Linked DNA regions of Pontibacter akesuensis. The protein of the gene in region 2 interacts with the protein of the main gene of each other region in a pairwise test. Links are inferred from orthologs where the notes say so. Each region holds a gene or a part of one and is shown on either strand. Other genes may lie near its edges.

What was found.
Region 1: the proteins of tsaE (region 2) and rlmB interact in binary tests that used the Escherichia coli proteins (3 or more experiments, as listed by UniProt). The link is inferred for Pontibacter akesuensis from one-to-one orthologs.

What each region holds. Positions count from the first base shown.
Region 1 is NZ_CP014766.1:2,648,456-2,664,257, forward strand. Bases 12,786-15,785 are described here. They hold rlmB (23S rRNA (guanosine(2251)-2'-O)-methyltransferase RlmB), read left to right. Parts: upstream 12,786-13,862; coding sequence 13,863-14,708; downstream 14,709-15,785. Other genes in these bases: A0W33_RS11435 (GWxTD domain-containing protein), read left to right, coding at 12,786-13,890; A0W33_RS11445 (mannose-1-phosphate guanylyltransferase), read right to left, coding at 14,819-15,785. In the rest of the region: A0W33_RS11375 (lipopolysaccharide biosynthesis protein), read left to right, coding at 1-1,380; A0W33_RS11380 (GNAT family N-acetyltransferase), read left to right, coding at 1,471-2,340; A0W33_RS11385 (DMT family transporter), read left to right, coding at 2,461-2,790; A0W33_RS11390 (hypothetical protein), read right to left, coding at 2,792-3,622; A0W33_RS11395 (UDP-2,3-diacylglucosamine diphosphatase), read right to left, coding at 3,612-4,382; A0W33_RS11400 (LutC/YkgG family protein), read right to left, coding at 4,366-5,019; ATP-dependent zinc metalloprotease FtsH, read right to left, coding at 5,030-7,150; rsfS (ribosome silencing factor), read right to left, coding at 7,218-7,592; A0W33_RS11415 (biotin--[acetyl-CoA-carboxylase] ligase), read left to right, coding at 7,644-8,393; A0W33_RS11425 (T9SS type A sorting domain-containing protein), read left to right, coding at 8,882-9,475; A0W33_RS11430 (glycosyltransferase family 117 protein), read left to right, coding at 9,600-12,554; more of A0W33_RS11435, read left to right, coding at 12,649-12,785; more of A0W33_RS11445, read right to left, coding at 15,786-15,802. UniProt on the Escherichia coli protein: Specifically methylates the ribose of guanosine 2251 in 23S rRNA.
Region 2 is NZ_CP014766.1:763,197-778,703, forward strand. What follows is about bases 5,492-8,196. They hold tsaE (tRNA (adenosine(37)-N6)-threonylcarbamoyltransferase complex ATPase subunit type 1 TsaE), read right to left. Parts: upstream 7,197-8,196; coding sequence 6,786-7,196; downstream 5,492-6,785. Other genes in these bases: A0W33_RS03175 (alanine dehydrogenase), read right to left, coding at 5,492-6,248; A0W33_RS03180 (endonuclease domain-containing protein), read right to left, coding at 6,351-6,716; porX (T9SS response regulator signal transducer PorX), read right to left, coding at 7,225-8,196. Also shown: A0W33_RS03165 (lectin-like domain-containing protein), read left to right, coding at 975-3,476; A0W33_RS03170 (glycosyltransferase family 4 protein), read right to left, coding at 3,691-4,809; more of A0W33_RS03175, read right to left, coding at 5,022-5,491; more of porX, read right to left, coding at 8,197-8,787; A0W33_RS03195 (HD domain-containing protein), read left to right, coding at 9,012-10,241; lpxD (UDP-3-O-(3-hydroxymyristoyl)glucosamine N-acyltransferase), read left to right, coding at 10,848-11,870; A0W33_RS03205 (bifunctional UDP-3-O-[3-hydroxymyristoyl] N-acetylglucosamine deacetylase/3-hydroxyacyl-ACP dehydratase), read left to right, coding at 12,056-13,450; lpxA (acyl-ACP--UDP-N-acetylglucosamine O-acyltransferase), read left to right, coding at 13,447-14,238; A0W33_RS03215 (ABC transporter ATP-binding protein), read left to right, coding at 14,228-14,854; A0W33_RS03220 (YebC/PmpR family DNA-binding transcriptional regulator), read left to right, coding at 15,147-15,507. UniProt on the Escherichia coli protein: Required for the formation of a threonylcarbamoyl group on adenosine at position 37 (t(6)A37) in tRNAs that read codons beginning with adenine.

The DNA.
Region 1 (15,802 bases), 1.9 Mb from region 2 along the record:
GCACAATTGCCCCGTGTGGCTGGCGTGCTCGCACTTCCTGTTATTACCCCCTACTTAACCCCCACCGATTATGGTGTGGCGGGGGTTATGTCTGCTTACTTGGCTGCGCTAACGCTAGTGCATTCACTGGGGCTTGGTACTGTTGAAATGAACAGTTTTGTAAAGTACCCACTGCGCTATAAGTGGATCTGGCGACAAATACACGGTTTTATGCTGCTGTGGTCGGTTATGTATGGTCTTCTTATGTTTGCAGTGTTATATGCCGTTGTGCCAGATGAAGCAAGCGGAAATGAATTAGTGCTCGTGTTACTTCAGGTAATTCCGGTTGCTTTTCTGGCTCCCACTTCAGGCTACGGCGGCACTACTTTTCTGCTCCGGCAGCAGCCTATGTCCATTGCGTGGCGCTCGTTTGTAGCCGGGTTGATGATGGTGGCGCTGAATATTTATTTTATTGCAGAAATGCGTTTGGGTTACATGGGATGGTTTTACGCCAGCTTCTGTAGCGAAGTCATACTCTTCTTGCTTTACTTCAAAAAAGTATACTTTGATGAGAAGATTTGGCCGATATTTCGCTTTAAGATGCACCGAATACGCCATTCTCTCCGAATTGGTCTGCCCATGGTGCCGCACAATTTTTCAACTTTTCTGTTAGATGCATCCGACAAGTTGGTGATGGATGCGTTAAAAATACCTATTACACGCATTGGCTCTTATAACCTTGCCTCGAGCTTTGGGTTATATTTCTCAGCTGCATCTGGTGCATTGGAGCAGGCTGCCAGCCCTTTTTACTATCAATACTATGCAAAGTCTAAAGATAAAGCTGCCCTACTGTCTGCACGTAAAATGACGCTCACAATGCAGGCTTTTTTCCTGATGACCACCTTTGCCGTTTCAATTTGGCTAAAAGAAGTGTTTCAACTGCTTATAAAAAATAATGTTTTGCAGCAGGCTTACCCCTTGGCTATAGTTATCTTGATGGGGTACAACTACAGGCCTATGTATTGGGCTGTGGTGAATAGATTGGCGTATGAAGAGAAAACAAAGGTGCTTTGGAAAATATCGCTAGTGGCGGGGCTGGGAAACGTGCTTCTAAACCTATTATTGATTCCTTACTATGGGATAGAGGCAGCTGCTTTTACTACGTTTGCCGCACTGATGTATATGGGATACAGTGGTTTTATGCTGAAGGAGTACAAGCAGTTGCCCCGGATACCGCACTACCCTCTGCTGTGGCTTATGGCTACTACTGGCTTGTTGCTTCTTTCTTATTATTTGTCCGACGTCGCTGTTCTAGTAAAAGTTATGATTACAGGCTCTCTGTTAACACTGGTGACTCTGTGGGTTGTTCTAAATATCAAAACCACTAAGTCGGTAGTTTAGTCCGGCTAATCAGTCTGAAAGGTACTGCAGCTGTAAGCTCTTATAGCATGTTTTGGCGTAAATACTACCTCATCTAGCACAATGCAACCCATGCCTAACTTCCGTTTCACCTTCTTAACAGCCCATGAAATGTCGCTGCTGCGGCAAACGTTTCTGGATGCTTTCGCTGATTACGTTGTGCCGATACAACTAAGTGAAACACAGTTCCAAACCAAGTTGAAGCGGGAGGGAATAGCACCGGAGTTCTGTGTAGCCGCCTATGTAGGGGATGAAATGGCAGGGTTTATACTTACGGGACTAGGGGAATGGGAAGGCAAGCCAACTGCTTACAATGCCGGTACAGGCGTGAAGCCCATGTACCGCGGGCACCGGCTTACGGAGCAACTGTATGCTTTCCTGCTGCCAAAACTGCGCGAGAGCGGAGTGGAGCAGTGCCTGCTGGAGGTGATACAAGACAACAAACCAGCACTTAAATCCTATGAGCGCACAGGGATGCGTATTACCCGCTCCCTCGACTGCTTCCGCTCTCCCAAGCAGGAAATTCTTTTTTCCACAGACATGCCTGATGACATTACTCTTTCCTTGGCCTCACGGCCTGATTGGAAGGTTTATGATACATTTAAGGATGTTGCGCCTACGTGGCAAAATAACAGTGCAGCTATCAAGCGGAGCGGTAGCGAGTGTGTGACGCTGGAGGCCGTTAATTCTTTTGAGGAGGTAGTGGGGGTCATTTCTTTCTTCCCAAAACTCGGAACGGTTGCACAACTGGCGGTGGATGCGCGCTGGCGCGACATAGGGGTGGGGTCAGCGCTGCTGCGGGAGGCGGTGCAGCGGACAGAAGCATCCGCCCTGCTTTTCATCAACATCGACCATACTGCCAAAGAATTCATCACGTTTCTGGAGCGTCGGCATTTTAAGGTGATACTTCGCCAGTATGAAATGTTGATGGCTATTGTTTAGGGAAGGCAATCAGAATCAGGTACTGCTCTTTCCCTTTCTTTGGAAGAGTTAAAGCTGTAATACTTTAAGCGTACCAGCCCATATCCGTACCTTTGTATCTCAACATAACTGAACTACAAGATGAATATAGCATGGGTATACTTGCTGCTGGCTGGTATTTGTGAGATTGGCTGGGCGTTTGGGCTTAAGTACAGCGAGGGTTTTACAAAGGTTGGCGTAAGCATTGTGACGGTTGTCGTAATGATTTTAAGTTTCGTGCTACTCTCGCAGGCCATGAAGACCTTGCCCTTGGGTACCGCCTACGGTATCTGGACAGGGATTGGAGCCGCGGGTACGGCCGTACTTGGAATGGTGTTCCTGGATGAACCCCGTGACGTTATCCGCATCGTTTGCCTGCTGCTCATTATTACAGGCGTGGTCGGCCTGAAGGTTTTCTCTGGGGTGAAATAAGCTATTCTACTACGTATACATCCAGCGCCTTTTGTGAAAACAAGTATAACTGGGTTTCTCCTACAAGCGCACTACTGTAATTCTTCTCTGTCGGGAGTTCCAGCGTGCGAGCCGCTTGGGTGTAAAGATTACGGAAGTGCAGTTTGTTGTCCTTCACAAAGTATAGCTCATTGTCGCGGAAGCCGATGTGGGACAGACCAGTGTAAGGGAGTGTCGTTTTATAGTTGCCCAAATTATCAAACACCAGAACACCGCTGTTAAAATCGAGCAGGTATACCATATTCTGGTACTCACGCAACTGGCGCACATCAAACTTTGCCCGGTCCAGCAACAGGTTCAACGGCGTTTCCACCGTCAGTTCGCGCACATTTGGGTTCAGCTTGCTTAAAGTCAGGTTTGATTCATCAAAGAGCCAGTAACCTTGGTCGGCAGCGGGTGCGGCTAGCTTGGCGGTGCCTTGCCGGTTCACTTCCAGGAGATCAAGGCTGCTGATGGGGCGCAGAAAACGATCCAACAATACAAGTTGCTGGCTTCCCTCATAAAAAAGCAGGATCTTCATCGGATTCCAAGCATGAATGCTGGAAAAACGAGCCCGTGTGGGAGGAGAGTATACATCCAAGGGAGTGCCCCAAGGGTCGAGGCGCAGCAGGTTCTGGCTTTCGTCCAGCAGGTAAATATTACCTGTGCGGTCCTGGGAAACGGCTGTTGCAGAACTGGTAACAACGGAATGACTATAGCGCAACACGGGTGCCTGGAGCGTGTCCTGCGCCATGCCTGGTGCCCCTGCTACAAAGAGCAGCCACAGCACGAGAACGTGTATTTTAGCCTTCAAAGGTTTTCAACTCGAGTGTGTTTCCGTCATACACGGCATATGTGCAAAAATTGACCCATTCTCCCAGGTTAATGTACTGCGCCTGCTCGCCGATTGACATTTCCAGCGGCAGGTGACGGTGCCCGAAGATATAATAATCGTGATGCTGCTTTTGCTCTACTTCCTGGCAATACTGCACCAGCCACTCGCGCTCCCCGAAAAACTCCTCGTCCTTCTTCACATTGCTGATGCGACTGCGCTGCGACCATTTGTTGGCCACACCGATGCCAAGGTTTGGGTGCACGCGGGCAAACAGCCATTGGCACACTTTGTTGTCAAACACCTTTTTCAGCAGCTTGTAAGTATGGTCGCCGGGGCCAAGGCCATCGCCGTGGCCGATGTAAAAGGTTTTGTTCCCGATCCGGGTAGAGATAGGCTCCCGCACAATCGGGATGTTCAGCTCCTCCGGGAAATAATTGAACATCCACATATCGTGGTTGCCTGTAAAAAAGTAAATGGGAATACCAGCGTCTGTGAGCTCTGCCAGTTTGCCTTGCAGTCTGATGAAACCTTTCGGAATAGCGTGGCGGTACTCAAACCAGAAGTCGAAGATATCGCCTACCAGTAGTATGGCGGCCGCATCCTGCTGCACCTGTCCTAACCAGCGCACGATTTTCTTTTCGCGCTGGCGGCTGCTTTCTAAATCTGGTGCCCCCAGGTGAAAGTCGGAGGCGAAGTATACTTTTGTGCCGGGTTCCAGCTCGTTAATGCGGAAGGTCATCAATCAGGAAAAGGACTAGCTGTTTGGGGCCATGGGCACCCATTACCAGGGTTTTCTCAATGTCGGCGGTGCGGCTTGGGCCACTGACCAGCGATACCATCGAGGGGAAATTCTCTTTATACTTGTTGCGCACGCGCTGCAGGGCATCTTTGATATCCGGCACGAGTTGGCTGGCATTGGCTACCACCATGTGCGTGCTCGGGTAAATGCTTAGGCGGCGGCCTCCCATATTGGCGGAGCTTACCATCAAACTTCCGGTGCGGGCTACCAAAGCCTCACAGGTAGTTAGGCTGGCATCTACGCCCTGCACGAAGTTCTCCTCGTCTGTTACAATCTCAATGCCGGCCTGCTGCAGTGCACCTTGCAAGTTTTTTTCCCACACGCACAGGTGCTGCAGGTGCTGCTCTTTCTTGTAGACGTACAGTTGATCGAAGAAGTCTTCCTGATCCTCGCAGTACAGGAAGACGCCGGCGTTCTTGATGAACATCTCGGCAAACACCAGTGACAAGTCCTCCATCTCCATTTTAGGGTACAGGGGAGAGGTGAAGTCTGGGGTAGGAGGCAGAAAAGGCGCCGACTTAGCCAGCGCCTCTCTTACTCTTCTTAATACTATTTCTTTTGATTTTGCTTCGTACATGCCTGCTTTATCAAGCTGTTCTCGAATTAATACTGTCTTGTTCGGCCGGTGAGCCGCCGCCATTCAGTGGAGTGCCGGGAACGCTTCCTTCCTCTTGTTCAGGATGGATGGTCTGGCCAAGCTCCACCGGGTGCTGCTGCTCTACCTCACTCTTTGTCTTGCTACGGTCTGTACCAGCTGTATGTGCCTGGTAAGCGGTCAGCGAGTCAAAAGGCCTTGGGCCAACCAGGCGCTCCAGGTCGTTTTGGAACAGGATCTCTTTCTCCAGAAGCTCCTGCGCCACCACTTCCAGCTCATGGCTCTTCTCGCGCAGCAAGGCCTTGGTGCGCTCGTAGGCAGCACTAATGATGTGGCGTACTTCCTCATCAATCGTCTGTGCGGTAGCCTCTGAGTACGGCTTGCTGAACTGCATGTCAGACTGCTTGGAATCATAGAATGATACGTTGCCAATCTTGCTGTTCATACCGTACATGGTCACGATGCTGTAAGCCATTTTGGTGATACGCTCCAGGTCGCTCAAGGCACCTGTTGATATCTTGCCGAACACCAGCTCTTCGGCGGCGCGGCCACCAAGGGCCATGCACATCTCGTCGATCAGCTGCTCGGTGGTGTACAGGAACTGCTCTTTCGGCAGGTACTGCGCATAACCCAGCGCGGCTACACCACGCGGCACAATGCTCACCTTCACCAACGGATCGGCGTGCTCCATAAACCAGCCGGTAATAGCATGACCTGCCTCGTGGTAAGCGACGATTTTCTTCTCACCCGGAGAGATAATCTTGTTCTTCTTCTCCAGACCACCAATTACACGGTCAATGGCATCGTTGAAATCCTGCTGCTCCACCGACTTTTTGTTACGGCGTGCTGCGATAAGTGCAGCCTCGTTACAAACGTTGGCGATTTCGGCACCGGCAAAGCCAGGTGTCTGAGCGGCCAGCTTCTTCGAGTTCACGTCCTGCGACAGCGTCAGCGGCTTCAGGTGCACATCGAATATCTCGGTACGTCCGTTAATGTCCGGCTTGTCTATACTTACCTGGCGGTCGAAACGTCCTGGGCGCAGCAAGGCAGAGTCCAGTGTGTCGGGGCGGTTGGTTGCTGCAAGTATGATAACGCCTGAGTCAGTTGCGAAACCGTCCATCTCCACCAGCAGGGAGTTCAGCGTATTTTCGCGCTCGTCGTTACCACCTGGCTGCTGTCCGCGGCTACGGTGGCGGCCGATGGCGTCAATCTCATCAATAAAGATGATACAAGGTGCTTTGGCTTTTGCCTGCTTAAAGAGGTCACGCACACGAGCGGCACCCACACCCACAAACATTTCCACAAAGTCAGAGCCGGATAGCGAGAAGAACGGTACGTCCGCCTCACCGGCCACGGCTTTCGCCAAAAGGGTTTTACCTGTTCCCGGAGGGCCTACCAGCAAAGCGCCTTTCGGTATTTTACCACCAAGTATGGTGAACTTGCTCGGGTTTTTCAGGAACTCCACAATCTCCTGCACTTCTTCTTTTGCCTCTTCCAGGCCAGCCACGTCCTTAAACGTGATCTTTACCTTGTTCTCGGCATCAAAAAGAGCGGCTTTAGACTTGCCGATGTTGAAGATCTGTCCACCTGTGCCACCGGAAGTAACCCGGCGCATCAGGAACCAGAAACCGAACAGCAGCAGAATCAGGAAGCCCCACGTGGCAAAGAAATCCATAAAGCCTGTGCGATCCTCCGGCCTTAGCGGTACCCGCTCTTCGCGGGGCACGTTTGCCTGCAGTTCGTCGAGATCTTTCTCGAAAGACTCCGGTGTGATTACCTGGAAGTGGTAATGCGGGCCCTGTTCCGCGCCGCCAAGCGTGCCGCGATCCTTTAGTTCTTTGTACTTCTCATTCTCCAACGCCTCCTCCTTCAGGAATACCTCCACGGTTTTTTTGTTAACCAGGGAAAGGCGCTTCACGTCGCCGCTCAGGAGCATTTGCTCAAACTCCTGCTGGCTTGTCTCTACCGATGCGTTGTTGTTGTTCAGCCACGTAAGGCCGAAAATCAACAAGATCAGTACGGCCAACATCCACAGCTGCATGGTAGGGCGCGGTGGGGTGTTGGGGATAATAGGCTTTTTCTTTTTGTTGCCTTTATTATTATTTTCTGTCATTGATGTTTTTGTTCAATTGTGTGGAAAACAGGAACCTGTGCCAAATGTTCAGCACAGGTTTAGGCTGTTAGACAGATGCGATGTGCTCTATCTTGGCGTCGCCCCAAAGCTCCTCCAGCGAATAGAATGCACGCTTATCTTTCAGGAACACATGGGCTACCACGTCCACATAGTCCAGCAGCACCCACTCGTTGTTGGTGCGGCCTTCAGTTTGCCACGGGTTTTGGCCAATGGCCTTGTGTACCTCTTCCTCGATAGAAGAAGCGATTGCGTCTAACTGCGTATCAGAATTTGCTGATGCTATTACGAAGTAATCGGATACTGCGTTTTTAAGTGATTTGAGGTTTATTACAACAATATCGGAGGCTTTTCTCTCCTGCATACCTTTCACTACCAGCTCTGCCAATATGTCGGAAGTAGCCTCACCCTTGGTTTCTTTCATTTGTGCTCTCTAAATTTGATCTACAAAAGTACTAAATTCTACTCTAATTATATGATGCCTTCTACGCTGTTTATGGGGCAGCAACTGCGTTTCCTGCCAGTTTGCGAATCTACCAACTCAGAGGCCTATCAGCTTCTTATCAAAAATGAAGCCACAGAAGGCTGTACCATACTGACGCACAACCAGACAGGCGGCCGGGGACAGCGGGGCAACAGCTGGCAGGCGGAGCCGGGCCAGAACATTACCCTGTCTGTTATTCTGTCACCCAGTTTTGTAGCCGTAAGGCAGCAGTTTAACCTCAACATGGCGGTGTCGTTGGGCGTGCTCGACCTGCTCCGCGAACAGGGGCTGCAGCAGGCGCAGGTGAAATGGCCCAACGACTTATACTTTGAAGATAAGAAACTTGGCGGAATTCTGATAGAAAATACGATAAACAGCCAATCTTTACAACACAGTATCGTCGGGATTGGTTTAAACGTGAATCAGCGAACTTTCCCTTATCCAACGGCTACATCCATGGCAAACGTATGTGGCCATACGCTGGACTTGGAGAAAACGACGATGCGCCTGCTCGAGCACCTGGAGCGGCGTTACCTGCAGCTGCGCAGCGGCCACACCGCCCGGTTGAAGTATGAGTACCTGCAGGCCCTGTACCGCTACCAGGAACAGCACACGTTTCGGGTAGATAATAGAGAAGTGCAGGGGCAGATCGTGGGCGTGGGAGAAGACGGAAAACTGGCCCTGGAGATTGCCGGCGAACTGCGCTACTTCGCCTTCCAGGAAATATCCTACGTGATCTAAAATAGCCAGAAGTTCAGTTTCTGAACGGTATAGAAGTATAAGCTACCCTTCCTGTGAGTGGCGTTACCGAACAAGCACAAAAGCTGCCTTCCGGAAGAAGATAGCCTCTTCAGAGTCAGGTTATACCTCCCTTAGAAAAGCCATAGAGCAGGATGAATTATACTTGTAAGGTCTGCCTGAAAGCACAGCTTTATCGCCTTCAGCCTGATTTTGTGAACGTGGTCTGTAAACTTAAGAATCTGTTTTTTTATACTTGTCAGGGCCTTTTTTGTGTAGCGCCAGGCTAAATTGTGTATTATCTTTGCAGGCACGGGCAAGCACTGGCAATTAGGTACGGTTTTTGGGTAGTGGCTTAAAAGAAATGCAGGCAAACGTATCTGCTTCATTTACAAATATTTTAAAAGTTTAATTTAAATCTTTCGCATTTTAGGCTATCTTTGGTCAACTATGCTAAGTATAGTGAAAATACTATAAAGGAAGGGCGCTTGATGATGAGACTATTTACACGATTTATACTAGTTACCACCCTGCTAAGCGCACATTTGCTGAGCTTCGCAGGCGTGCAGGGTGCCGCGGGGGTTAACCCAACGTACCGGGGAGGTAACACCCTCTGGAAACTGATGCCTGACAAGGTGGCACAGCTGACGCTGTCGGCAAACAACGCCAGGCCAAAGTTTGTGAGCAAAGAAAACGACCATACCTGCTCGAAGCTGTATGCTTCTGCGGTGAGCCAGGAGTTCCATGTGGTGGAGCAAAAGCAGACAAAGTCCATGTATGCCAACATTACACTCGCTGCCTTTGCACCGGGCAACGACCTGAAGCCGGTTTTGCCATCTATCAACGCATACCCAAACCCATCAAGGGGCTACACTAGTCTGGCGCTTAACCTGCCGGGCAACGATAGCTACAAGATCCGCATCTCCAACACCATCGGCAAAGTACTGACCGTGCAGGAGGTAGCTCCGGCCGAGCGTGCCAAGATTGACCTGGACCTGACAAGCCTGCCATCCGGCATCTACTTCTACAGCCTGCTGGTGAACGGCAAAACAGTGGAAACGAAAAGACTGGTGCTGCAGAAATAAAAGCACTTAAAATGAGTTAAATATAGAAAGCCGGCCGTTTGGCCGGCTTTTTTGGTATAAACTTTTAAAAATAGCCAGCCGCTTTACAATATTTATTATTTTCGGGGCTGAATCAACTATAGCTATGACGGATTATCGGAAGGTAAATAACATTGTAGGCTGGAGCGTGTTTGCCATCGCGACAGCTGTGTACATTTTAACCTTAGAGCCCACGGCCAGTTTCTGGGATGCCGGCGAGTTTATCGCCTGTTCTTACAAACTGCTGGTGCCGCACCCGCCCGGGGCTCCGTTTTACCTGCTCATGGGCCGGCTGTTCTCGATGTTCGCCTCCGACGTAACTCAGGTGGCCTGGTGGGTGAACCTGCTGTCGGCGCTTTGCAGTTCCTTTACGGTACTCTTCCTTTTCTGGACCATCACCATACTTGCCAGCAGGCTGCTGGTAAAAGAAGGCGCTGTGCCTTCCACAGGCAATTTGCTGCTGATCATGGGCAGCGGTGTAGTGGGGGCGCTGGCCTATACCTTCTCCGACTCGGCCTGGTTCTCAGCGGTGGAGGCAGAGGTATACGCTATGTCGTCCTTCTTTACGGCTATCGTGTTCTGGGCCATACTTCGCTGGGAGGCCAAAGTGGGAGAGGCGCACTCTGATAAATGGCTTGTGCTCATCGCGTACCTGGTGGGCTTATCCATCGGTGCGCACTTGCTGAACCTGGTAACCATTCCGGCTCTGGGCTTCATCTACTATTTCCGACTATACAAGCCTTCCTTGTGGGGCGGGTTGGCAGCCTTTGCCATCAGTGCCGTTATCGTGGTGGCCATCCTTTGGGGCATTATCCCGGGCTTGCCGTCTGTGGCGGGCGCGTTTGAGGTGTTCTTCGTGAACTCCCTTGGCCTGCCGTTCAGCTCAGGCATTATCGTGTTTCTGATTTTATTCATCGGCGCCATCATTTACGGTCTCCGCTACTCCATCCGGCACAACAACCGTGTGCTGAACACGGCCCTGCTTAGTCTTATCTTTGTACTGATCGGGTACTCCTCTTATATGATGATTCCGATCCGCTCGTCTTACGACCCTACCATCGATGAGAATGACCCGGATGACATCGTTACGTTTGTATCTTACCTGAAGCGTGAGCAGTACGGCGACAGACCGCTGCTGTACGGGCCGCACCTATATGCCTCGCCTATAGGGCAGGAAGAGGGAGCGCCGCGCTACATCAAGGGAGAAGACCGCTATATCAGCACAGGAAATAAAATAGAGCCGGTGTATGATGACGCCGACAAGATGTTGCTGCCCCGCATTTACAGCGATGCGCCCGGCCACGTGGAAGCTTACAAAAAATGGGTAGACCTGCGGGAGGGCCAGGCGCCTAGCTTCGGGCAGAACATCAGCTTCCTGCTCAATTACCAGCTGGGCCACATGTACTGGCGCTATTTCCTGTGGAACTTTGCCGGCCGCGAGAGCGATGTGCAGAACGCGGGCGTACTTTGGTTCGGAAGCGAAAGTATAGATACCCCGGTGCGGGTGGAGGAGAGCAAGGCACGTAACAGTTTTTACCTGCTGCCGCTGCTTATCGGTATACTTGGGTTAATCTACCAGGTGCGCAAGCACGAGCGCGACGCCCTCGTAATCGGTCTGCTCTTTTTCTTTACGGGCATCGCCATTGCCCTGTACCTGAACCAGCCGCCTACGGAGCCGCGTGAGCGTGACTATACCTTTGCCGGTTCGTTCTACGCCTTCTCTATCTGGATAGGCCTGGGCGTGATGGGAATGGCAGACCTGCTGGGCAAAGTGCTGAAAAGCACCATGGCCCGTGCCGCTGTAGCCACCATGATCTGTCTGGCTGTGCCAGGCATTATGGCCGCTGAGGGCTGGGATGACCACGACCGCTCGGATCGTTACCAGTCTGTGGATTCGGCTAAAAATCTGCTGGATTCCTGTGCACCGAACGCGATCCTCTTTACAAACGGCGATAACGATACCTTCCCGCTGTGGTATGCGCAGGAGGTGGAAGGATACCGCACTGACGTGCGCGTGGCCGTGCTTAGCTACCTGAACACCGACTGGTACATCGAGCAGATGAAGCGCCAGTCCTACCTGTCCGATCCGTGGCCGCTGTCACTGGGCAACGAGGCCTACCGCCAAGGCACCAACGACTTCCTGCCGTATGTAGAGGCACCGCAGGTAAAGGCGGGCATCGACCTGGACCAGTACATTGGCCTGATCAAACAAAGGCATCCGGCGCTGCAGGTGCAGTACGGCCCAGGCACCACACTGCTCACCATGCCGACGCACAACTTCTTCCTGAACATTGACAAGGAGAAGATAAAGCAGATGGGCTTTGTGGCGGATGATTACGAGGACCAGATTGCAGACCGCATGCAGTGGACGATCACCAAATCGCTGCTGGAGAAAAAACACCTGGTGATTCTGGACCTGCTGGCTACAAACAATTGGGAGCGCCCAATCTATTTCTCAACCACCGTGAACAGTGCGGACTTTATCGGTTTATCTGACTATTTCCAGCTGGAGGGCCTTGCCTACCGGGTGGTGCCTGTGAAGGGCGGAGGAGAAGGAGACCCCGGCATCGTGAACAAGGAGGTGATGTATGAGAACATGATGAAGGACTTTGTGTTCCGCAACTTTGATAACCCGGACATCTTCTACGACGAGAACTACTACCGCTTCTCTGCCAACGCCCGTGATAAGTTCGCTATTCTGGCCGCGGCTTACCTAAAGGACGGCAACGAGGCCAGGGCAAGGGAATTGGTGGAGTACTGCTTTAAAGTGCTGCCACTCGAAACGGTGCCTTTTGATTATTACACGCCGCAGTTCATCCCGATTTATGCCGCCCTCGGCGAAACCGAAAAGGCTAAGCAACTGATGGAAATCATGGCGCAGGGCTCAGTGGAGGCACTGGACTATTACTTTGCCAAAGGCTCCCTGTTCGACCAGGAGATACAGGTGAACATGGTGATTCTGCAGCAACTGATTGGCGCCGCCGAAGACCTGGGCATGCCGGAGCGGTCCACGCAGTTGCAGCAGCAGTTTATGCAGTACCTGCAGCGCATGCGCCGCTAAACAAAATAAGCTCATATTCAGTACAAAAGGCCGGATCGTTACGCACGCTCCGGCCTTTCTTTTTGTACTTGACCACACTAACAGCCACTGTAAAATGAGGTACTCCAATTTGCTGTTTCTTCTGATACTGTTCATGATCGCTGGTTGCGGGGGCAGATCCTCGCGCATGCCGACCCTGGAGCCGGTGCAGTTAAAGCAGGAAGTGCCGGAGATTACCATGGAGCACAGCTACTATACCCGCAACGACAGCCTGCACGTGCTGCTGAAGTTTGAGGACGTGCAGCAGGTGATGGACATCCTCAGGGCGGCCACCTCTTACGAATACGCCGTTCGAAACGGGGCCGCGGCAAAAAGTACGCTGCTGCTGGAGGACTCGGTGAACCTGCCCGACAGGAAAATAACCGATGTGGAGGGGCAACTGCACGTGCAGTTCGCGCTGCCCGGCATCGTGGTGCAGGAGCCCAATGTGCTGCACATACAAGTGTGGCAGGTGCTGTCGGGCCAGGAGCGCATGGGCATGACCTTTAAGCTTCCCCTTAACAGGCAAATGCTGCAGAAGGATTACCTGCTGGTGAACTCCAAGTCTGGAAAGCCGCTGTTCAGGGATTACCTCACCACATCAGACAAACTGGTGCTGCACAAGTATGGAGCGGGAACCGATTCGCTGCAGGTTAGCCGGTTTGAGCTGGATTTTATGCCTGCTGCGCCACCCATGAGCACAAGCAAGCCCGCAGTGGCGCGTACCATAGCGCCGGCCACCACGTTCAGCCTAGGAGCCTTGGACACGTTAACCTTTGCGGAGCAGGGCCTTTATACGTTCGGCACCGGGTCAGGAAACCCGCAGAGCGTTTTGGTGATGCCCGGTAACTACCCGCAGGTAACCATGGCCAACGAACTGGTGCCGCCGCTGATCTACCTGACCACTTCGCAGGAGCGGGAGGCGCTGCAGGGGGCAACGGATGTGAAAGCCGCCGTGGACAATTTCTGGCTGGAGGTGGCAGAGGGAAGCCCCACCCAGGCCCGCGAACTAATCCGGACATACTATAGCCGGGTGGAGATGGCAAACAAGCTCTTCTCTGCCCACAAGGCTGGTTGGGCCACTGACAGGGGCATGATCTATTTGATATACGGCAGGCCCACCACCATCAGCCAGGCGGGCCCCAGCATCACCTGGATTTACAGGGAGTCCATGACATCGCCCTACATCAAGTTCGTTTTTACCAAAAAAGAAAATAACTTTACCGAAAATTATTATGAGCTGGTACGGCGCCGCGAGTACGAGGACAGTTGGTACAGCTCAGTAGCCAAATGGAGAGCAGGAAAGACAAATTTGTAGGAGGTAACCGCTATAGCGGCCCCCGCACACCAAAAGAAGATAAAACCGAGATGATTTTCGGCTCACGCCCCATCCTTGAGGCGTTCTCAGCCGGGAAGGAGCTGGAGAAGATATTCCTGCTGCGGGGTTCCCGCAACCCCACCACCGATGAGATTGTGGCTGAGGCCAAACGCTTTGAGGTACCGGTGGTGATGGTGCCGGCCGAAAAGCTGGACAGGCTCACGCGCAAGAACCACCAGGGCGCCGTGGCCTTTATCTCCCCGATTACTTACCAGCCACTCAACGAAATCATCACTTCGCTGTTTGAGCAGGGCAAAAACCCGCTGGTGCTTATACTTGATCGCATTACGGATGTGCGCAACTTTGGCTCCATTGCCCGAAATGCAGAATGCATGGGCGTGGACGCGATTGTGATTCCAAGTAGAGGGGGCGCGCAGATCAATGCAGATGCCATGAAAACATCTGCCGGCGCACTGAACCTGGTGCCCGTTTGCCGGGAGCCAAACCTGAAGGATACAATGGATTACCTGAAGGAGTACGGTTTCCAGCTAGTGGCCTGCACTGAGAAAACGGAGCACCAGCTAAACGACTTTGCGGTGGATATGGTAGGGCCGACGGCCATCATCATGGGCAGCGAGGAAGACGGTATTTCGCCGGAGTACCTCAAGCGTGCCGATGTAAAGCTGCGCATTCCGCTGATGGGCCAGATTGGCTCCCTCAACGTGTCGGTGGCAACGGGCATCGTGCTGTACGAGGTAATGCGCCAGCGACTCCGCGACGGTGGCTACGCCAGCCTTGGCAGTCTGGATCCGAGATAGTTTCTTCAATAGACAAAGGACTAGAAAGACAAAGGACAAAAGAGCAAAGACATCAACATCTTTACTCTTTTGTCCTTTGTCTTTCTATAAGGAACTGGAACCGCCGGTGTTTAAATGTAATCCGGCCCTTTCCTGGATTTGGCATCAGCCATAAACTCCTTCACTTTCTGCTCCTCGTCTTTCTTGCAAACCATCAGCACGTTGTCGTACTCGGCCACAATATAATCCTGCAGGCCTTGCAGCACCACCAGGCGGTTTTTTGGGGTTTTGATGATGCAGTCGCGGGTGTCGTACAGCATCACCTCGCCATCCACCACGTTGCCGTTCACATCCTTGTCGTTGATGGTGTAGAGGGAGTTCCACGTGCCCAGGTCCGACCAGCCGATATCAGCTAGCAGCACGTACACGTTGTCCACCTTCTCCATAATGCCATAGTCGATGGAGATATTGCGGCACTGAGAGTACGCCTTTGTGATAAAGTTCTGCTCTTGCGGACCATTCATGTGCGCCACTCCTTCGTCAAAAATCTCCGATATCTCGGAAAGCTGCTGCTGGAATGCCTTTAGAATGCTCTGCACGCTCCAGATAAAGATGCCGGAGTTCCAGACAAAGTCACCGCTGTCGAGGAACATCTTGGCCAGTTCCAGGTTCGGTTTCTCCGTAAAGGTCTTCACTTTCTTCACCTTCGTGGCCTCATCGTCGATGTACTGGATATAGCCGTAGCCCGTGTCGGGGCGGCTTGGCGTAATGCCGAGCGTAATGAGGATCTCGTCCTTTGCCGCGGCGGCCACCGCCTCCTTTATCACCGATGTGAACACGTCCTGCTTCAGCACCACGTGATCCGATGGGGTTACCACCAGGTTGGCTTTCGGGTTTAGCTGCGCGATCTTATAGGAGGCGTAGGCGATGCACGGTGCGGTGTTGCGGCCAACTGGCTCCAGCAGAATCTGGTTGTCGCTTAGATGCGGAAGCTGTTCCTGCACCAGTGCTTTGTAGTCCTTGTTGGTGACCACAAAAACGTTTTCGGGTGGGCAGATGTCGGCAAAGCGGTTGGCTGTCATCTGCAGCATGCTTTCGCCGATGCCAAGCACATC
Region 2 (15,507 bases):
TATTACACAGATAAAGCCGATGAATGTTGAGTTCTGTCAAATATTGCTTTTAGAAACTGTAACTCCTTTAGCATAAGACTACGGTGCTTAAAAAACAATTACTTAGAGTTCTGACTCCTATCTGCAGTTATCAGCCCCTTTTATCGTATGCCAAAATTCTTAACAATGTGAGCATTGGTAAGGCTGCCTTTGTAGATGTAGACTCCGCTGCAGTAGTACTCCTTCATGATAGCCTCATAACGTCGACATACTTAGTGGAGTCTTCGGTAAAGATGTTGCCATTTGCCTGTGAAGTACGTGTGATATCACTTGGGTGAAGTACGTGTGATATCACTAGGGGTACACGATAGTGAATAATGTTATACATATAATAAACAGGCGCTAATACTATGGAGTCTCAGAAGTTCCTAAGCAATTTAGAGTCTATACATGTATTAATAATACTTGAGTCCGGACCGGTTTGCTACCAAACTCTCCCATACCACACATATAACCTGCCCCTGATAAACTTCCGAAGTACCAGTCACCAAATAGGCTTTCTCATTTTTCCTGTTACCGCTATGAGAAGCAATAGGCTAGACGCCTACTGCTTTAGTTTCTCATTCAGTAGTTCAGAGTCTTAGGCTTTGCAACCAATAATTTTGTGGCGCTACTTCTAATTCTATTGAAAAACAAACTACATCTAGTTCACCTGTGAGACTGTTTTTGCGCATCCAAATGTTTAAATTATTTCTAGTAAAAATACCCAAAAGTAGGTATAGGTTTGATCAATTTAAATTTAGATTATTGTATAAAATTTATAATTAATTAAATCCATAAAGAATAATTTCTTTTGCACACTCAGTTACTTCTTTATTAGTTTTATCAATATTAAGCTTTTAGCTAAACAGCTGCTGCTCTTCTTCTAGGTCCCAGCTTTTGCATGGGTATTCTTATGCTTTTAAATCTATTTCATCTTTAACTCTATTACGCTTATGATGCACTTATACCACCTCCAGAATTTATATACAGTGTACAAAAGCAGGTACACCCGTTGGAAAATCAGCCTTTGGGGAATAGCTTTGCTGATTTTAGTTCAATCCACTTATAACATAGCACATGCACAGACGGAAGGGTTATTTGACACCTACACTGTGGTGCCGAATGCGACATTAATATCTGCCGGCTGCGTCCAAATCACCAAAATTAGAGAGTATAAGCAAGCTGGATCTGCTTGGAACAACACTGCTATAAATTTAAATAATAGCTTTGACTTCACTTTCGAAACTCAGCAGTGTGGAGGAGCTGATGGCATGCTCTTCATACTTCAAAATGATGGGTTATCTGCACTAGGGGGGAGAGTGGATCTTGCTACTCAGGAGGCGCTAGGAGGTGATTTAGGTTACTACTTTTCGCCGGATGGAACGTTCGACCAATCATTGGGAGTAGAGCTTGACATCTGGAATAATGGCGGTTGGAATATCACAAACGGGTATTGGGATAAGTCGGGAAGCCACATGGCTTTAGTTAAAAACGGCTCTCCCAGGCCTCTTCCTCTAACTTCTACAACTGTGGCTTATGCTGAAGTGGATCCGAAGCTTTCTACACCCACGGCATGCCCTAGTCGTTTGCTTAGAGTTACCTGGAACAGTGCTACAAAAGTAATGGAAGTTTATTTAGATGGAATTCTAAGGTTCTCTTATGTAGATGATGTTGTTGCTAAAATATTCGGGGGTAATCCAATCGTGTACTTTGGCTTTGCGGGTGCTACCGGGGCTTCTACATCCACACAGACTTTCTGCAATAGAGGCCTATATTATAAGTCAGTAGCGATTACAGAATTAAGTTCCCGCTCCTACTGCGCAGGTGCTACAATAGAAGTTCCTGTTACAACCACAGGATCATTTGGTTCAGACAATCTGTTTACTGCCCAACTATCTGATGCTGCTGGTTCCTTTACAACTCCTATAACATTGGGGCAACTCAATAGTGCTTCTCCGGGAATAATTCAAGGTATTGTCCCACAAGGAACGCCAGCCGGAACAGGGTATAAAGTTAGGGTAGTTAGCTCTGAGCTTTCCAGCGAAGGCATCGTTTATGAGCATAACTTAACTATAAACGGTTTGTCAACAGTAGCCGCCATAAGTGGTGATGGTGCTGTATGCGTTGGCTATACAATGAGACTAAGCAATGAAACGGCAGGTGGTAAATGGAGCAGCGATGATTTGTCGATAGCAACAGTCAATGAAATAACGGGTGAGGTTACTGGTGTGTCTGCTGGTAATGTGAACATCAACTACACTGTATCAAACAGCAGCAACACAGGCTGTGAAACCAGTGTAAGTAAAGCAATAGCTGTACAGACTTTGGATGAGGGTAAGATTATGGCATTTGATAAAAGCAATGCCCCTGCCACAACAGTTGCCATTGGTACCGCCATAGCACCGTCTAGTTCTCAATATAGTTTGGCTAATTCAAACGCAACATCCTTCGAATGGGCAGTGACTTACTCTGAGAACGGCAATCCTATAAGCATAACTGCTAAAGGAGGCTCCGTAACTCCATCTGGGAGTTCTTCTGCCGGAACTGTGACTGTGATATGGCCCACAGATGAAGCCAGGATATATAAGATTACAGCAACTTATAGGAACTCCTGCATCAAGACAACCGAGATACTTGTTGCGGTATATGACCCTAATGGTGGCTTTGTAACAGGTGGAGGTTGGTTTGATTCGCCAAGCGGCGCCTATACACCAGGGAACACTACAGATGAAGATCTTATTGGGAATGCTAATTTTGCCTTCGTCTCTAAGTATAGAAAGGGAAGTTCCACTCCTGAAGGAAACACTGAGTTTCAATTTAATGCAGGAAACCTTAGGTTCAAGAGCAGCGCCTATGCCAAAGAGTCGTTGGTGGTGGGTGGCGCCAAAGCCAAATATAGTGGAAAAGGCACCGTAGCCAGCGAGCCAGGCATTGAATATTATTTCTTTGTGTCAGTTATAGATGGCGATATCAACAACACGGGTAAAGATAGGTTTAGAATCAAAATCTGGAGAATGGTAGATAATGGAGAAGTAGTTCTTTACGATAATAATTCAGGGGCTGGAACTGATGAGGACCCTTCTATTGAAAGAACAGCAATTGGTGGCGGCTCCATTATGATTCATGAGGTTAAGAAGGTAAGTACTGGCGTTGTTGCTAAGAACCTTTCGATTAGCGGAAGTGCACTTCCAGAGGCAGCAGGACTCCACAACTATCCTAACCCATCTGTTGGTGCAACTACTATTGCTTTCACTGTTGAAAAGGAGGAGAACTTTACACTAGAGGTGTATGACATGAGAGGATCACTAGTGAGAAAAATTGCAACTGGAAAAGCAGAAGCAGGTAAGTATTATGAGTATGAGTTCAATTCTTCTAAAATGGCAGACGGTGTTTATCTTGCCAGATTGGTTACAAGCTCAAGAACCCAAAGTCATAAAATGATTATCAAGAACTAAGTATAATAAAGCTAACACACCCACTTTACAAGGCTGCCTCTGTGCTCTGCTTCTTATGTGGAGGGTGTGTTAGCTTTATAAACAAGGGGTTAGTTAATTGTTCGAGGGCCGCAAGCATGTTCTTAAAGTTATAAAAAATAAACCAATACACAGAAGCACCCGGCAACCCTATAGACATTATACAGGTGTCATGAGAAATCTAGCGCACTAAAGCCTACGTTTTTAACCCTAGAGAATTGAAAAGCTTATCCCATTTCTTCATTACTTCTCCAATTTCGAACCTTTTAACATTAAGCCTTCCTCTTTGCCCCATCTCCATTCGCATAATTGGTTTCTCAATCAAGCTACAAATAGCCTCGGCAAAAGAAGCTTTATCATTGAGCTTGATAAGAAAGCCATCTCCTTCATCATGTATTATATTCCTAGGCCCATATGGGGAATCATAACTAACTACAGGTAATTCATTCCGCATAGCTTCCAATATTGCCATGGAAAAACTTTCTGTTCTTGAAGTTAGAGCAAATATAGAAGCCTTGGCCAACTCTAGTTCTACCTCGTTTGTGATACCAGTTAAATAGACAGCATCTTCTAAAGCTAGCTCAGTTATTTTATTCTTCAATTTCAGTAACTGAGATCCTTCTCCAACTATCTTTAATTTCCATTCAGGATGAACTTTATATACCTCGAAAAAGATTTCAATCAAATGATCATACTGTTTTATAGGCGTAAGCCTTCCAATTGAAATAATAACTTTTTCCCGGCTTTGAAAGAAACTACTTTCAGTTGCTTCTAATTTTATTGGGTTGGGTATTTCTACACTTTTGCCTTCTGGCCCAAACTTAATTTCATCTTTGTTAAGTGCTACATATGCATCATAGAATGTCAAAAAACACCTTTTGAAATTTTCATATATACTCCTAATGGATAGGGATACAGGAGTACATAAAGGTTCATATTTCGACAGATGCTCTTCTTTTATAGACTTCGTGGCTTTTCGTAAGAACGGAAACAAAAAGTACTCCAAGCCGCAATTGGCAACAAGCACCACATCAGGCTTAGAATTGTTGATAAACTGGAACAGCCTTATGAAGTGGAGCGGCAGTAATGACAAATTATAAAACGACCTTAAAGATCCCTTCGACTTATAAGGTATATCTAAATCAATTAATTTTACTGTTCTTTCGAGGGTATAAAAGGGTGCCCTTCCTCTTTGAGCGTAAGTAGCAATTTCAACCAAATACCCTCTTTGAACCCACGCATTAGCCTTATCAGTTAGCACCCGCTCCAAACCTCCCGCAACGGCAATTTGATTTGTGTAATACACTATTTTCATGAGTGTATAAGGTTTTGGAAGTTATTTTTGCAAAATGCTTTTTGAAGGACTATTTAATCAACAATAAAAATCTATAGTTCATGCCTCACTAATACATGAACCTGCAAGCACACCTGTGTATAATACTCTTAGCAGATTTCCTTCCCAGTTGCATTGATAAAGATAAGTATAGCAGCAGAGATCTAAAAGTAAGATCTTTCGTATTATAACTCCTAATTCCGCACCGCAATCATAAGCCCCAACTCCTTGTACCGCATACCAAATTTCTTAGCAATATGGCCGTTGGTGAGGCTGCCTTTGTAGATGTAGACGCCGCTGCGGTAGTGCTCGTTCATGAACAGTACTTCGTTGATGCCACCATACTTGGAGTACTCGGTGAAGATGGGGGTAAAGATGTTACTAAGGGCCTGTGAGGCCGTACGGGGCACCCTGGATGGGATGTTGGGTACGCAGTAGTGGATGATGTCATACTTGCGGTAGGTGGGGCGGGAATGCGAGGTGATTTCTGATGTCTCGAAACAACCGCCTTGGTCAATGCATACGTCGATGATGATGGAGCCGGGGCTCATCTGGGCCACTACGCCTTCTTCCACCACGCACGTAATCTGCCCTTCCTCCGAAACAAAAGCGCCTATCACCACATCGGCCTGCTTAATTTCACTGTACATCACTGCTTTGTCAAGAGTGGACGTGAAAATCTGAGAGCCGACGTTGTGCTTCAGGCGACGCAGTTTATAGATGTGGTTGTCAAAAACACGTACCTCTGCTCCCATACCCAAGGCTGCCCGGGCGGCATATTCGGCCACAGTGCCAGCGCCAAGTATAACTACTTTGGTAGGAGCCACACCCGTGATACCTCCAAGTATAATTCCTTTGCCTTCGTTGCTGCTGCTCAAGTATTCTGCGGCTACCAGCATCACAGTACTACCGGCAATTTCGCTCATAGCACGCACTACTGGCTTCGCCTCGGATTTGTCGCGCAGCAGCTCGAACGAGATGGCGTTAATCTTTTTGCGCAGCAGCGCGTTGATGTAGTCGGATGTCAGGTTGCCAAAGTGAAGGGCGGAAATCAGCGTCTGGCCGGGGCGCAGGTACTCGATCTCGTCGTAGGTGGGTGGAGCGATCTTCAGGATAATGTCAGCCTCGTATACTTCGTCGGTGGCGTACACTATTTTGGCGCCTGCCTCGGAATATTCGTGGTCGGAGTATTTAGAGGGACTGCCGGCTCCTGTCTCTATGCGGATCCGATGGCCTTGGTCGGTGAGTTGCTTTACAGCGTCAGGTGTGAGACCTATACGGTTCTCCTGGAACGACGACTCCTTCGGGATGCCAATAAATAAGTTGCGGCGCCTGTCTTCCACCGCCAGCATTGACTCTTTGGGATACAGCGCCTGGCTTGTGGCTATCTTTCCTAACTCTACGGCAAACTTCTCCGTCATACTTCGTTTGTTACAAACTATCCAATATTATTATACTGCTCCATCCGGCATAGCAGACATTCAACTGCGTAAAGTCCCCCTTCGAAGGGGGCAGGGGGATGATTACACCTGCGAATCAGCTACAAAAGCTCTAATCGTGCGCTCCACGTTTGACAAATCCTTCATTACCTCCTCATCTGTAAAACGCAGTACTGTAAACCCTAAGTTAGACAGTACTTCATCCCGTTCCTGGTCTTCTACTGTTTTGAAATTATGTGAATAGCCATCTACCTCTATTATCAGCTTCAACTCTTTACACATAAAATCGGCTATATAATTCCCGATTGGTCGCTGACGTAGAAAACCATATCCAGTCTTTCCTTTGCTCAATACTTCGCACCACAACCTGATCCCTGCTTTGGTAGCGTCAGAACGAAGACTTCTGGCAAAAGGCTTTAGGTGCTTGTTGTAAAAATTATTTTGCTCCATTGCGAAAGACAAGCCTAAGTTTTCATCCCCCTACCCCTTTCAAAGGGGGACTTTCTTCTTATATTAATTCTATACTTTGCTTATCCTCACCGTTCTCTCCACGCCGTCCTCTCCTACTTCCAGCTCCAACAAAAGGTAATGTTCAGGCAGCAGGTTTGGGATCATTGAGGGCCATTCGATCAGGCATAGCTTACCAGATTCTAAATACTCGAGCACGCCAATGTCGAGCGCCTCGCGTTCTTCCTGTATCCTATAAAAATCGAAATGGTAAATAAGTTTCCCGGCGGCGCCTTCGTACTCGTTTACAAGGGCAAAGGTAGGGCTGCTGACGTTCTCCTGCACGCCCAACTGCCGGCAAAGTTCTTTGATTAGCGTTGTTTTTCCAGCGCCCATCTGCCCTTCAAACAATATGACAGGTGCTGTGACAGCCTCCCTTAGAAGCACAGAAGCCGCCGCTGGCAAATCTTCCAACGACGACATCTTGATTTGTGCTCGTTCAACTCCTGTGCTATACATTCTTCGGTGTTAGCGTTATAAACGGTATGATCACTTCCTCCAGCGATATCCCCCCATGCTGGAAGGTATCTTTGTAGTAGTTCACATAATAGTTAAAGTTATTCGGATAGGCGAAGAAGTAGTCCTCTATCGCAAATACAAACGTAGTGGAAACGTTGGCTTTAGGCAAGAAAAATCGCTCAGGTTTCGGCACCGTGAACACATCTTTGTCGGTATAGCCCAGGTTCTTGCCGTGCTTGTAGCGCAGGTTGGTGTTGGTGTTGCGGTCTCCGATGATTTTAAAGGGCTTTTTCACACGTATGGTACCGTGATCGGTGGTGATGATGAGCTTGCCTTTTTTATCCGCAATGGCCTTCAGCGTATCAAACAAAGGCGAGTGCAGGAACCACGATTTGGTAATAGAGCGGTACGCTGATTCGTCCGGGGCCAACTCGCGCACCATATTGCTGTCGGTACGGGCATGGGAGAGCATGTCCACGAAGTTATACACGATCACGTTCAGCTTGTTGTTGTCGAGGTTGCTGAACTTGCCGAGCAGGTCCCTTCCGGCGGCCACATTCGTAATTTTATGGTAACTGTGCTTGTCGGCCACCTTGTTCTGCTGAAACTGAATGTCCAGAAAATCGGCTTCGTGCAGGTTCTTGCCTTCTTCCTCGTCATCGCCTACCCACATGTTCGGGTATTTTTTGGCAATTTCAGTTGGCAGCATCCCCGAGAAAATAGCGTTTCGGGCATAAGCCGTGGTGGTGGGAAGTATGGAATAGAACATTTCCTCCGAATCCACGGTGAAGTAGTCCAATATGAGCGGCTCCAATACCTTCCACTGATCGTAGCGCAGGTTGTCGATCAGCAGGAAGTATACGGGGCGCTCTGTTTCCTTCATGATCGGGAACACACGCTTCTTAAACAGCTGGTGCGACATCAGCGGCGCATCCTCGTCCTCGTCGTTTATCCAATCCTCGTAGTTGTCCATGATAAAACGAGCAAAGTTGGAGTTCGCCTCGTCTTTCTGCATGTTGATGACGTCGGCCATACTTTTGTTTTCCGTCTCGTCGATCTCCAGCTCCCAGTACACCAGCTTCTTATAGATATCGGCCCACTCCACCGAGCTTAGGCGCTCGCCAAACGACATGCCCAGCTGCCGGAAGTCACGCTGATAGCTCATATTCGTTTTCTCGCTCACGAGGCGCTTGTTGTCGAGCAACTTCTTTACGGACAGCAATATCTGGTTCGGGTTGAGCGGCTTGATGAGGTAATCGGAGATGCGGGAGCCAATGGCTTCCTCCATAATGTGCTCCTCCTCGCTCTTGGTGATCATGATGACAGGTACGGTGGGGCGTATGTTCTTCAGCTCTGTGAGTGTCTCCAACCCGCTTATTCCGGGCATGTTCTCGTCCAGAAACACGATGTCGAAAATCTTGTCTTTGAACTCCTCAATGGCGTCTGATCCGCTGTTTACTGGGGTAATGTCGTAGCCGCGGTCTTCCAGGAAAAGGATGTGCGGCTTGAGCAGGTCGATCTCATCATCGGCCCATAAAATATTGTATCTTTGCATAGTTTTATACTTAGTTAGCGTAGTTATACACGTTGTAATTCTCTAATAAGTTAGAAGCCGAAGCGTTAAAAGGTTTTTGCAGGTTTAAAGCTGCCGTTTCCTCCATTGCTGCAGAGCGAATAGTGTCATTCTAAAATATATTTCGCTCCTGAACGGCAAACAGTGTGCCTGAAAATTTATCCCTGCTTCAGATTTATACTTACCATACGAAACCCTATTGTTCAGTGAACAAGAAAAAAATATTCAACGACCCTGTCTACGGGTTCATCACGGCCCCAACAGAGCTTACCTTTGATATCATCGAGCACCCTTACTTCCAGCGCCTGCGCCGTATCAAGCAGCTTGGCCTGACGGAAATGGTGTACCCGGGGGCACTGCATACCCGCTTCCACCATGCGTTGGGAGCCATGCACCTGATGGACACGGCCCTGCAAACGCTGCGCAGTAAAAATAACGAAATTAACGATACCGAATTTGAGGCATCGCTTGTCTCTATCCTTTTGCACGATATCGGCCATGGCCCCTTCTCCCATGCCCTGGAGACGGCCATCTTCAAAAATGTACACCACGAGCACCTCTCGCTGCACATCATGCACATGCTTAACGCGCATTTTGACGGAAGATTGAGCCTGGCCATCGATATCTTCAAAGATAACTACGAGCGTCGTTTCTTTCACCAGCTTGTTTCGAGCCAATTGGACGTGGACCGCCTCGACTACCTGAACCGCGACAGCTTCTACACAGGTGTTTACGAGGGCAAGATAGGTGCTGACCGCATCATCAAGATGCTGGATGTGGCCAACGACAAACTGGTGGTGGAAGAAAAGGCCATTTATAGTATAGAGAATTTCCTGGTGAGCCGCCGCCTGATGTACTGGCAGGTATACCTGCACAAAACCGTGATCAGTGCCGAACACATGGTGCTGCGCGTGGTGCAGCGGGCACGGGAGCTGATGCAGAACGGTGTAGACGTACCCGCCAGCCCCTGCCTGCAGTTCTTCCTGGCCTCAGACCTGACGATGGATGATTTTAAAAACGACAAGCGCATACTGGAGCGCTTCGTGTCGCTCGATGACCACGACGTATGGAGCGGCATTAAATTGTGGGCCACGCACCCCGATTTCATACTTTCGTACCTGGCCCAAAGTATCCTGAACCGTAAACTCTTCAAAGTATACATTTCCAGTAACTCCATTGAAGAGGACATGCTGCTGGGCATCAGCGAGCTCGTGCAGGAGAAGTATAAAATATCCGAAGAGGACGTGAAATACCTTATGATCTCGGGCAAAATCAGCAACAACGCTTACGATGTGGAGGGCCAGACCATCGACATGCTCACTAAAACAGGCTACGTGGTGGATGTAGCCGAAGCCTCTGACCTGCCCAACATCCGGGCTCTGAGCTATAAAGTGGAGAAGCACTTCGTTTGTTACCCGAAGGAAGTGGCGCATTAAGGTTACCCCTCCCCAGCCCTCCCCTAAAAACAGGGGAGGGAATTAGGCTGAAGCTCCGTCAGCGGTGGCTATTTGACTGGGGAATTATCAGCAAGAGTAAAACATCCCCTGCCCCCTTCAAAGGGGGACTTGGCATAAGTTGCGGCTAGTTGAACTGATTCCAGTCCTTGGGTGGGGGTAGGGGCCCTCGAAAAAGAGCGACTTTGGAGTTTTTCGGTCCCGCGGGAGCGGGATTGCGAAGCGCAGCGAGCAAAGAAAAGGTCCTAGCGCAATGCCCTTACCGAGGGCCCCTACCCCAGCCGTGAGCGCTCCAAAGTTAGAGGTGAAACAGTAGGTTTCTGGGAGCTGGAGGATAAGCAGCAGCTAGAAGGGATAGCTTAGGTTCAAGTTGCACCTAGCCTAAGCAGTTAAAGGCACAAGCGGACGCTTGCGCCATAGGCCAAACATCCCGCCCATCCATTCACCCCACAAATCCTGATTCAGACAATTTCTGGCTCCTCTCAGCCAAACTATATTCTAAAAATGGATGTGACGGGCGGCAAGATTTTGTTAAGTTTGCACCCCCATAGCATTAGCGTTTTTAAGTTTTTGCTCTAATTTTACAAAATGGAATTTACTGTTCAACAGATAGCTGAACTGCTTCAGGGCACGGTAGAGGGAGATAGTTCTGTCAAGGTCAGCACTTTAGCAAAAATTGAAGAAGCCCAGGCTGGCGCTCTTGCGTTTCTATCGAACCCGAAGTACGAGGCATATCTATACAGCACCAGTGCCAGCGCGGTAATCGTTTCTGACAAACTGGAGCTTAAAAAAGCGACTGCTGCCACGCTCATCCGCGTATCAGATCCCTATTCCAGCTTTTCTACCCTATTACATTACTACCACACCGCCCTACTAGCCTCTAAAACGGGCGTAGAAGAACCTTGCTTCATGGGCCAGGGCAGCCAGATAGGCGAAAACCATTACCGTGGCGCCTTCTCCTACATCGGTGCGAACTGCAAGATTGGGGCAAATGTGCGCATTTTCCCGCAGGTATACATTGGCGACAATGTGCAGATAGGCGACAACACCACCATTTTTGCCGGCGTTAAACTATACACCAACACCGTTGTGGGAAGCAATTGCACCATCCACTCCGGTGCTGTGCTTGGCAGCGACGGCTTTGGCTGGGCGCCACAGCCGGATGGCACGTACAAAGCAGTTCCGCAGATCGGCAACGTTATTCTGGAGGACGATATTTCTATTGGGGCCAATACCGCCATCGACTGCGCCACCATGGGCTCTACGCTTATCCGAAAAGGAACGAAGATCGACAACCTGGTGCAGATCGCGCACAACGTGGAGATCGGTTCTGATACCGTTGTGGCCTCGCAAACAGGCATTTCAGGCTCCACCAGGGTCGGGAACAACTGCGTTATTGCAGGCCAGGTGGGCATTGTAGGGCATATTACCATCGCCAACAAAACCACAGTCGGGGCGCAATCCGGCGTTTCTAAATCCATCAAGCAGGAAGGTACCATCATACAGGGCTCTCCCGCATTCGATTACAAGCAGAACCTACGGGCTATGACGGTTTTCCGAAAACTACCTGATCTTCAGCGCGAAATCGAGCTGTTAAAGGAGAAGGTATAGCGCTACGGGCAGCAAAGTGGAATCCATTAGTTTCTGGATAAAAATTGGCAATAGCTTATATAATATCTTAAGTTTGCAGGGCAAGGGCACCACCCAAGGCATGCTGCAACAATTACAACGGCAGCTCTTTAGCTGCCGCTCCTGTTATTCAAAGGCGAGTATTAAATACGACTACAGATACGTTAATGAACGATAAACAGCACACCATTACAGCTCCGGTAACTGTATCGGGCATTGGGTTGCACACCGGCGTGGTGTCTAATATGACGTTTAAACCGGCAGCCATCAACCACGGGTATAAATTTCAGCGCATTGACTTGCCGGGGCAGCCTATCGTGGCCGCCGATGTGGAGAATGTGGTGGACCTTTCGCGTGGCACGACCATTGAGCAAAATGGTGCCCGCGTAAATACCGTGGAGCATACGCTGGCTGCGCTGGTGGGCCTGCAGATCGATAACGTGCTGATTGAGCTGGATGGTCCTGAGCCTCCGATTATGGACGGTTCGTCCATTGAGTTCGTGAAAGCCCTGCAGAGCATTGGCCTTCAGGAGCAGAACGCTCTCCGCAACTACTTTGAGATTCCCAAAGGCCTTAGTTATATTGATGAGGCACGCGGTGTGGAGATCGCTGCCCTGCCGCTGGACGACTACCGCCTGACGGTAATGGTGGATTATAACTCCCCTGTGTTGGGTAGCCAGCACGCCTCTATCACCGACATCAACCAGTTTGAAAAGGAGATTGCCTCCTGCCGTACGTTTGTGTTTTTGCATGAGCTGGAAATGCTCTACAAGCAGAACCTGATCAAAGGCGGCGACCTGGACAATGCCATCGTGATTGTGGACCGTGTGGTGCAGGACGACGAACTGACGCACCTGTCGGCTTTGCTGAAGAAGCAGAAAGTGGAGGTGAAGAAAGAAGGCATCCTTAACAATACCGAGCTGCGCTTCAAGAACGAACCTGCCCGGCACAAGCTGCTCGACCTGATAGGTGATTTAGCTTTGATTGGCCGCCCGATCAAAGGCCAGATCCTGGCTGCACGCCCGGGCCACGCAGCGAACATTGCTTTCGCCAGAAAGGTGAAAAAGATGATTCATGAGGCTTCTATCAAAAACGTGCCGACGTACGACCCGAAGAAAAAACCGGTGATGGATATCAATCAGATCGCAGCTACCCTGCCGCATCGCTATCCGTTCCTGCTGATAGATAAGATCATCCACCTAGACGAAACCACGGTTACGGGCGTTAAGAACATAACCATGAACGAGCCATTCTTCCAGGGCCACTTCCCGGGCAACCCCGTGCTGCCGGGCGTGATACAGATAGAGGCAATGGCTCAGACAGGCGGTATCCTGGTGCTGAACACCGTAGAAAATCCCGACGATTACTGGACATACTTCCTGGGCATAGATAAGTGCCGCTTTAAGCGCAAAGTGGTTCCGGGTGATACCATAATTTTTAAATGTGAGTTGCTGGCCCCCGTGAAACGCGGCATTGCCAAGATGAGCGGCCAGGCCTTTGTAGCCGGCCAACTGGTAATGGAAGCAGAAATGTCGGCAAGTATAGTAAAGAAAGACGCATGAATCAGCCATTAGCATACGTACACCCAGAGGCTAAAATTGCACAAAATGTAGTGATAGAGCCGTTTGCCACCATTCACAAGAACGTGGAAATCGGCGAAGGCACCTGGATTGGCTCTAATGCCGTGATCATGGAAGGCGCACGCATCGGCAAGAACTGCAAGATCTTCCCGGGTGCGGTGATTTCTTCAATTCCCCAGGATCTGAAGTTTGCCGGTGAGGTAACAACCGCGTTTATTGGTGATAACACTGTGATACGCGAGTTTGTAACCGTAAGCCGCGGCACCATCGACAAGATGCGCACTGTGGTGGGCAGCAACTGCCTGGTGATGGCTTATGCACACGTAGCACACGACTGCACTATAGGTGACAGCTGCATCATTGGCAATGCCGTGCAGATGGCCGGCCATGTGGATGTGGGTGATTTTGCCATTATCAGTGCCACCAGCGCCATTCACCAGTTCGTGAAGGTTGGCTCGCATTCATTTATCTCCGGTGGTTCGCTGGTGTTGAAGGATGTTCCTCCGTTTGTGAAGGCTGCGCGTGAGCCACTTTCCTATGCGGGCATCAACTCCATTGGCTTGCGCCGCAGAGGGTACGTGAGCGAGCAGATCAACGACATTCAGCACGTGTACCGCCTGCTGTTCCTGAACGGCCTGAACAATAGCCAAGCCCTCGACAAGATTGAAGTGGAGCTTTCACCGAGCCGTGAGCGCGACGAGATCATCAACTTCGTTCGTAACTCCGGCCGCGGCATTATAAAAGGGTACTTCGCAAAAGATGCAAATTAACCTAACAGGCTTAGGTAAACGCTACAACTACGAGTGGATTTTCCGGAACCTGACTTACACCTTCAAGTCAGGCACCTCTTATGCCATATTGGGGCATAACGGTTCCGGGAAATCCACTCTTCTAACTATTATTGCCGGGCACAACCTGTCCAGCGAAGGAGAGCTTTCTTACGCCGTAAACGGCAAAACCATTCCACCCGAAGCGGCATACCGCCACTTGTCGCTGACGGCTCCCTACCTGGAACTGATCGAGGAATTTACCTTGCTGGAGATGCTGGACTTTCATACCCGCTTCAAGCCACTGCGCCAGAACCTCTCCACCGAAGCACTCATCGACCGCATGGGCCTTCTGAAATCGAAGCACAAGTATGTAAAGGATTTCTCGTCGGGCATGAAACAGCGCCTGAAGCTTGGGCTGGCTATTTACTCGGACACTTTCCTCCTGCTGCTCGATGAACCCACCACCAACCTGGATCAGGAAGGCGTGGCCTGGTATCAGGAGCATGTGGCGGAAAACAAGGCAGGTCGGCTGATCATCGTCGGCTCCAACATCCAGCACGAGTATGGCTTCTGCGATGAGCAACTGCGCATCTCTGACTATCACGTTGTTCGTTGATCGTTTTTCGTTGCTCGCTTTTCGTATTTCGGGCTATAATAGAATTGATATTTGGCGAAGTGTTCCCCTTTGCTATACTTATACTTCCTTACAGCAAAATTTCAACTTGTGGTAAACAGGAGGCCAGTTTTAAACTGGAGGAAGTATAAACCAGCTTCTGTTGATGTGGCTCGCTGTTGATACACGTTCCCTTGGCTTCGCCCCGAAACACAAAACACGAAAAACGAACGTCAAAAACACTACCAATTTAGCCCGAAGCTGCCTAACTTTGTAAACACACAAAACGCATACTATGGGACGCGCATTTGAATTTAGAAAAGCCCGTAAGTTTAAACGCTGGGATAAAATGTCGAAGGCCTTTACGCGCATCGGCAAAGAGATTGTAATGGCCGTAAAGGAAAGCGGCCCTAGCCCTGATACCAATTCTCGCCTGCGTACGGCCATCCAGAACGCCAAAGGCGTGAACATGCCGAAGGACCGTATTGAGGCGGCCATCAAGCGTGCATCCTCCAAAGAAGAGAAAGATTACGAGGAGATTGTATACGAAGGGTACGCACCGCATGGCATCGCCGTGGTAATTGAATGTGCCACCGATAACCTGAACCGCACCGTAGCCAACGTACGCATGCACTTCTCGAAGGGCGGCGGTTCAC